2 regions of the Shewanella sp. 5S214 genome follow, and region 1 is predicted to be linked to the other one. Evidence: predicted binding sites of a transcription regulator. Region 1 holds the regulator's gene; the other holds the start of a gene.
The links. Region 1 encodes MetJ, which represses methionine synthesis genes. Its sites were predicted from a motif close to TAGACGTCTAGACGTCTA; they were not measured.
Positions count from the first base shown of each region.

Region 2: metK (methionine adenosyltransferase) is a predicted target of MetJ. The motif match lies at 2,279-2,296, and genes of this name have one in related genera.

Region 1 is NZ_JBGOOV010000004.1:184,096-188,316, reverse strand. Features, by position in the region: gene ACED29_RS04230 (bifunctional aspartate kinase/homoserine dehydrogenase II) at 1-249, opposite strand, end outside; gene metB (cystathionine gamma-synthase) at 390-1,559, opposite strand; gene metJ (met regulon transcriptional regulator MetJ) at 1,767-2,081, shown strand; gene ACED29_RS04215 (sulfite exporter TauE/SafE family protein) at 2,276-3,013, shown strand; gene ACED29_RS04210 (cytochrome c) at 3,323-3,652, shown strand; gene ACED29_RS04205 (DUF3373 domain-containing protein) at 3,805-4,221, shown strand, end outside.
Region 2 is NZ_JBGOOV010000008.1:139,694-143,914, reverse strand. Features, by position in the region: gene tkt (transketolase) at 1-1,787, opposite strand, end outside; gene metK (methionine adenosyltransferase) at 2,327-3,478, shown strand; gene ACED29_RS07680 (GNAT family N-acetyltransferase) at 3,636-4,221, shown strand, end outside.

The DNA.
Region 1 (4,221 bases):
ATTTGATAATAACTGTTCAATTAATGTCTGCTGATAACTGATCAGCACTTGAAGCTCTTCTTGCCATAACTGACCGCTGTCACGCAGAGTGAGTAATTTGTATAAAAAGTTAGTCGTTTTGCCGGCGGCCGATACCACAACTAAATCATCACTTTGACCATGTGTAAGCAAAATATGGGCAACACGGCGATAGCAATCTGCATCCGCTAAACTTGAACCACCAAACTTATGTAAATGACTTCGCGTCATTACTAACTCCTTAAACAACTAAGACTTTTATTGCGACAGCTATACTTCTAATTTGAAATAAACAGTGTGGCAAGTGCATATTTTCTATTTTACTTTATTTGGCCGGAACCACAGCAAACTTAAACTCGAATTAAGCCAACTCAAGCTGATTTTATCGCAGTAACAGCGGCGAGACCGGCTTGAATATCCGCGAGCAGGTCATCTGCATCTTCAATACCGACAGATAATCTCAGTAAAGTGTCTTTAATACCAGCCTGTTGCCTTGCCTGTGGGTCCATTGCACGGTGAGTCATGGTGGCAGGAACAGCAACTAAACTTTCCACTCCGCCTAAACTTTCAGCAATACTAAACAAAGATAATGCCTGTAAAAAGGCCACCACTTCAGCTTCGCCACCGGTTAATTCAAAACTTAACATAGCGCCAAAACCTTGTTGTTGTTTTGCGGCAATTTCGTGACCCGGATGGTCTTTTAGCCCTGGGTAATACACCTTGGCAACCACATCACTGGCATTGAGTAATTCTACAATTTTTTGCGCATTACGTTGATGCTCACGAATGCGGACTGCCAGCGTTCTTAAGCCACGTAAGGTTAAATAGCTATCAAAAGCAGAACCGGTTAATCCAAGGGTATTTGACCACCAATGTAATAATTCACCCACTTCAGCATCTTTAGCCACCACAGCGCCACCGACCACATCACTGTGACCATTAATGTATTTGGTGGTTGAGTGAATAACGATATCGGCCCCCAACAATAAAGGTTGTTGTAATATTGGCGACAAAAAAGTGTTATCAACCGTCACTAACGCGCCAACCTCATGGCAAGCGATACTGATCGCATTAATATCGACTACCCGCAGTAATGGATTTGATGGCGTTTCTAACCAGACCATTTTGGGATTTTGCGCTATCGCGTTGCCCAGCGCTTGCGCATCAGTTTGATCAACAACCAATAACTTAAATTGACCTTTTTTGGCCAGGTTAGTAAATAAACGGTAACTGCCACCATAACAATCGTGCGGCACAACCAATAAATCATCTGGGCCCAACAAACTGGTCACTAAGGTAATGGCCGCCATACCGGTACATGTCACCACACCAGTTACACCTTGCTCAAGTTTTGCAATCGCCTCACCTAATATACAACGCGTCGGATTACCTGAACGGCTGTAGTCAAACTCGCGAGGATTAGTGTGGCCATCAAATGAATAATTGGTCGATAAATAAATCGGCGGCACAATAGCACCATGTTGTGTGTCTATTTCTATACCCTGGCGAACGGCCAAAGTGGCACTTTGATACTGAGTCATAATTGATTCCTAAAAAGTCACAAACACACAATAGATGTCTAGACGTCCAAATTTACCGAAGAGTTCCCTCCGAGTCAACCAAAATAGACGTTTAGACGTCTAAACATCGAGAAATCTATTTGCATCGGGATTAAATAGTAGCAATAATTTGACTAGAGATTGTAACGGTTTAAAATCTGCAGCGTATTTATCGTTAAGGGTAAGTTAATGACTGAATGGAATGGCGAATATATCAGCCCATATGCCGAACACGGCAAAAAAAATGAACAAGTAAAAAAAATTACGGTTTCTATCCCTTTAAAAGTATTAAAAGTACTGACAGATGAGCGGACGCGTCGCCAGATAAATAATCTGCGCCATGCAACTAACAGTGAACTGCTATGCGAAGCATTTTTGCACGCGTACACAGGTCAACCATTACCTTATGACGGTGATTTATCAAAAGATCAGCCTGATAGCATTCCAAGTGAAGCGAAAAAGTTAATGGATGATATGGGTATCGAATGGGAAGAGCTCGAATAACCTACAGGTTAATGAATCCCTCACCGACTTTAAAACTGCCCATTGATACCAATCCTTATTGAAGTTTGCTCTTTTAGCGAAAATGATTAGCGTGGTATTCGAGGCAGTCTTTTAAAGGCAAAGTTGCTGTACGCCTAAAATAGATCCAATTTCAATGTGGATTGCTATAAGCAGTAATATTTTAAAGAGAAATTATGATGTCATTTATCGATCCAACCACTTTGATACTGGCATCAATTATTGTATTTTTTGGCGCGCTAACCCAAAGCTTAATTGGCTTTGGGTTAGCCGTTGTAGCAAGCCCACTGCTGTATATTGTTAATCCTCAATTAGTTCCCGTTCCTATTATTGCCATGGGTTTTGCAATCTCTGCAATGACCTTGTTTAGAGAGCGCGGCCACCTACAGTTTAATGGATTACAATATGCCTTACTTGGACGTGTTCCAGGAGGATTTTTAGGTGCTGGGTTATTACTGTTTGCACCACAAGCCATACTAGGCTTGGTGATTGCAGCAATCGTGTTTATTGCCGTTATCCTAAGCGTCTTTCGCTTTACCGCACCAATCAATCGCATCAGTTTATTTATCGCTGGGGTATTTTCGGGCATATTTGGCAATATCGCTGCGATCGGCGGCCCACCAATGGCCATTTTACTTGCCGGTCAAGATGCCAGTCAATTTAGGGCGGCGCTATCAGCCTTTTTTGTCTTTAGCTCATTAATCGCATTGGCTATTTTAGCCGTTGTCGGCTTAGTTGAAGTAAAACATTTATGGCTATCACTGCTATTACTCCCCTCAGTCATTGCTGGCTACCTTGTCTCTGGTCGATTAATTGGCCGTGTCGATAAAGAGAAAACCCGGGCTGCGACATTAATATTGTGTAGCATTAGCGCAACAATATTAGTAATAAAGTCGACAATCGCATTAATTTAACGCCACTCACTGATTCTCTTTATCAAATGACCTTCCAATAAACAGGGCTGCGCATTATTTTATGTGGCTGAATCCCTGTCACTAAACGTTAATTTATCCTCTAGCAAACTATTACCCTCTAGACAATAGATCTGCATCACACCAACTCCATTAGATTTTTATCAATTAACTTTTTTTCAATTAGTTTTTTCTCATGGATATGATCTACTTCAAATTAACACTACCCCCTTTTAGGTAACATTATTTACAGCAAAACAATAAATATATGTTGCTAAGGCACCAGCCATAAAAAGCTTTGTAGAGGATAAAATGATGAACATTTACGTTAAAGTTGGTATTGCAATCGCGATTGCATTTTCTCTTGGTAGCCAAGTAATGGCTGCAGAAGGTGGTAACCCTAAAAAAGGTAAACATCTTTATAAAAAAGAATGTAAAGCTTGCCACAGTGCCAATAGTGAAGGCAAAGAGCTCACCCCTATGACCAAAACCATGAGCCAGTGGGATCGCTTTTTCACCCGTGATATGCATAAAGCCAAACCTGCTGTTTTCGAGGCGCTATCAGAAAAAGACTTGAAAGATATTCAACAGTTTTTATATGACCACGCAGCCGATTCAGACCAACCAGCAACCTGTGGCTAAGTCATTACAGCTTAGGGCCTTGTCGTCTTAAGCGTCAACATCAGCCAATAACCAAACTGACAAAATAGTGAGGCTTAGCCTCAGGGATTTTTACACCAAAAATTTGCCACATCAGCTTATACATTTGGCAAGTTTAGGGGGAGAGAAAGATGATGAGAACTCTGATATCAATACTTGTAGCTAATGCGCTTTTCATGAGCGGCGCTAGCTTAGCGGCAGACACCGATGCACAAAAAATTGCCGATCTTAAACAACAACTGGCCACCATTACCGAAGATCTTGACGACTTAAACTCACGGGTTGATAAAACTGAGCGCCATACGGCACTGGACAGAGTGTCCATCACTGGTGACTTTAGAACCAAAGCACACTCATTACATTATCAAAATGTCACATGGAACCCTGCCATGAACGTTAACTTTTCTGATTTTGGCGCGAAAGCCATGTCAGGAGCATTTGGCGATCCAAATAGTGCCACCTCACCATTGGGCCAAATGATGATGGCTAATCCTGATTTAGCCAGCGCGTTTCAAAGCGGTATGCTGCAAGGCATTATGCCAATGGTGTTA
Region 2 (4,221 bases), on a different contig from region 1:
GCAGCATCTTGCTTATCAAACTCAGTCGTAGAAGGCATAGAAACCACGCGCACTTTCTGGCCGAGTTTGCTTAACTCAGCGGCTGAATCCATGGCTAATTGCACTTCGCTACCGGTTGCAATTAAGATCACATCAGCAGTGCCTTGACAATCAGACAGTACATAACCGCCTTTAGCAACGTTAGCTAATTGCTCCGCAGTACGCGCTTGAGCCTTAAGACCCTGACGACTGAAAACTAATGATGTTGGTGCATTACGGCGCTCAATTGCCGCCTTCCATGAAACAGCCGTTTCTGCTGCATCACATGGACGCCATACTGCCATATTTGGCGTTAAACGTAAGTTAGCTAATTGCTCAATAGGCTGATGCGTTGGACCATCTTCGCCTTGACCAATAGAGTCATGGGTATAAACGAAAATGTTTTGAATACCCATTAATGCTGACATACGTACTGCGTTACGCGCGTATTCCATAAACATCATGAAGGTAGCGCCATAGTTAATAAAACCACCATGCAACGAAGCACCGTTCATAATACCGCTCATACCGAATTCACGTACACCGTAATAGATGTAGTTACCGGCAGGATCGTCTTGAATACCTTTTGAGCCAGACCACAGCGTTAAGTTAGAACCAGCTAAGTCTGCGCTACCGCCAAGTAATTCTGGCAACATAGCACCAAAGAAACCAATCGCATTTTGAGACGCTTTACGGCTCGCAATACCTTCGGCTTTATCTTGGCTTTCTTGGATAAAGGCTTGTGCTTTTGCTTCAAAATCAGCAGGTAAATCACCCTTTAAAACACGGCGATCATATTCTGCAGCAAGTTCTGGGAACGCAGCTTGATATGCAGCAAACTTGTCATTCCATAATGACTCATTCGCCTCACCTTTATGTTTCGCATCCCAACCAGCATAAACATCAGATGGGATTTCAAAAGGAGCGTGTGGCCAGTTTAAGAACTCACGAGCGGCTGCAATTTCAGCATCACCTAATGGTGCACCATGACAATCATGGCTGCCCGATTTGTTCGGAGAACCAAAACCAATAATGGTTTTACAGCAAATCATCGATGGCTTATCGGTGACAGATTTAGCTTGTTCAATTGCTGCACGGATGGCATCAGGATTATGACCATCAACATCAGCAATAACATGCCAGCCATAAGCTTCAAAGCGCTTAGGCGTATCATCAGTGAACCAACCTTCAACATGACCATCGATAGAAATACCGTTGTCATCCCAAAATGCCACTAACTTACCTAGGCCTAATGTGCCGGCTAATGAACTGGCTTCGTGAGAAATACCTTCCATTAAACAGCCATCACCTAAGAAACAGTAGGTAAAATGATCAACAATATCGTGACCTGGACGGTTAAACTGAGCCGCTAAGGTTTTTTCGGCAATCGCCATACCAACAGCATTGCTCAAACCTGCGCCTAAAGGACCGGTGGTGGTTTCAACACCTGGAGTATAACCATACTCAGGATGACCAGGTGTTTTTGAATGTAATTTACGGAATTGCTTTAACTCTTCAATCGGCAACTCATAGCCTGATAAATGCAATAAAGAGTAGATAAGCATAGAGCCATGACCGTTTGACAGAACAAAACGATCGCGATCGACCCAGTTAGGATTAGTTGGATTGTGCTTTAGAAAATCATTCCATAGCACTTCGGCGATATCAGCCATACCCATTGGGGCACCTGGATGACCAGAATTGGCTTTTTGAACCGCATCCATACTTAAGGCGCGAATAGCGTTAGCGAGTACTTTACGAGATGACATGCTCTCTCCTGCTTGTTTGTAAGGTCTAGCGGGCAATTGTGAAGCCATATTTTCCCCTACAAGGCGATGTGACGCAAATTAAAATTTCTCTCATTACATTTTTAGTCAGTAATAAGCTCACTTTTACCTATTAAGGTCGTCTTACCGCTGATGTTTATTGGGTAGATAACATGCAAAAGCCCCGTAATGAACAGTTACACACTGAGTAATTATTTATTGACAGTCAGCTTAGAAAACAGCGCTGTGTAAATAAAACCTCAACTTGTCTCAACACACAACACCTCATAATCATCCTCAATATTGTTCAATTAATGGCACCAAAGTGTTTAAAGCAGACCAACAAAAATGATTAAAACTTAATTTAATCATAAGTTTAATTAACCCATTAGCTAAACACACTCATAGAGAGTAAAAAATATTCATGCACTACTGCACAATTATCTGCTTAAATTCGTATTAAGGGGTGTTATCAAATTAGATTTCGACTAAAATAGACGTCTAGACGTATATTCAAATGCAACCAACGAGATTTTCCTATTATGGCAAAGCACTTGTTTACCTCTGAGTCGGTCTCAGAAGGTCATCCAGATAAAATCGCCGATCAGATTTCTGATGCGGTATTAGACGCAATACTTGAGCAAGATCCAAAGGCTCGTGTTGCGTGCGAAACGTATGTTAAAACCGGTATGGTATTAGTGGGCGGTGAAGTCACCACTTCTGCTTGGGTAGACATTGAAGAAATTACCCGTAAAACCGTCCGCGAAATCGGTTACACCAATTCAGATATGGGTTTTGATGCTGATTCATGTGCGGTACTTAATGCCATTGGCAAACAGTCACCAGACATCAATCAAGGCGTTGACCGCTCAGATCCTGCTGAACAAGGCGCTGGCGATCAGGGCTTAATGTTTGGCTATGCCAGCAATGAAACCGACGTATTAATGCCTGCACCTATCACTTACGCTCATAAGCTAGTTAAGCGTCAGTCAGAAGTGCGTAAAGACGGCACTTTACCTTGGTTGCGTCCAGATGCAAAAAGCCAAGTAACCTTTGCATATGACGATGGCAAAATCATCGGTATCGATGCGATTGTATTGTCAACTCAACATCGTGAAGACGTAACACAAGCAGATTTGATTGAAGCCGTAATGGAAACCATCATCAAGCCTGTATTACCTGCACAATGGTTAAACAAAGACACTAAATACTTTATCAACCCTACTGGTCGCTTTGTTATTGGTGGACCTGTTGGTGATTGTGGTTTAACAGGACGTAAGATTATCGTTGATACTTACGGCGGAATGGCGCGCCATGGTGGCGGTGCATTCTCAGGTAAAGACCCATCGAAAGTAGACCGTAGCGCAGCTTATGCTGCACGTTATGTGGCTAAGAATATTGTTGCTGCAGGTCTTGCTGATCGCTGTGAGCTACAAGTGTCTTATGCTATTGGTGTTGCAGAGCCAACATCTATCAGTATCGAAACATTCGGTACTGGCAAAGTGTCTGAAGAAGTATTGATCAAATTGATCCGTCAGCACTTTGAGCTGCGTCCTTATGGTTTAACCGCAATGCTAGATTTGGCGCGTCCTATCTATCAACAAACTGCAGCTTATGGCCATTTTGGTCGCGATATATTCCCTTGGGAAGCGACAGATAAAGCTGAGATTCTCCGTGCTGATGCCGGACTATAATAAGCTAGGTATCGATATAGCCTTAACGCTTGTTGGCTAAGCTAAAACGATATCAAACATAAAACCGCCATTTGGCGGTTTTATGTTATTAGCGCTATCCAATTTGCACTAGCAGATGTAATAAGGTAATGATTTAATCTCGACACTGGGTCTCATTATGTATCAAGCCACTTGGCTAGAAAAAAATATAATAGCAAAGCAAGCTGTTGCACCGCCATCCATGGGGGCGGCACCCATTGAAGGTGATTCGATTGCGAATAAGTCGATTGCGAGTCATCCTACCGCTTTAGAAGGCAACGCGATTGAACTTGCTGAAAGCAAACTCTCAGCGATAAAGCTCTGTGCAATAAAAGAATGGTCAGCCATTAAATTATTCTATCGTCAGCATATGCCTTATGCGCGATTAGCTCAAAAAGAAGCCATAGCAGTTATTAATCACCTAAACTCAAGCGCTACTGATAATCAAGACAGGAGTGATGACGTTAATAGAGCGACATTCAGACCGCGAAATATTATTGCCGCTATAAGAGTCAAACCGATAGGCCACTATCAACTGGTAAATGGGTTGTTAGTTCACCCCGACTATCGTGGCCAACACCATGCAAGCCACTTATTACAGTTTATTGCACCTAGATTAAAGACTAAACATTGCTTCTTATTTGCTCACCCATGGTTAATAGGCTTATATCAACAGCAGCACTTTGTGGCGATAGAACCGCGGCAAATATCGCAGTTACCAGCAG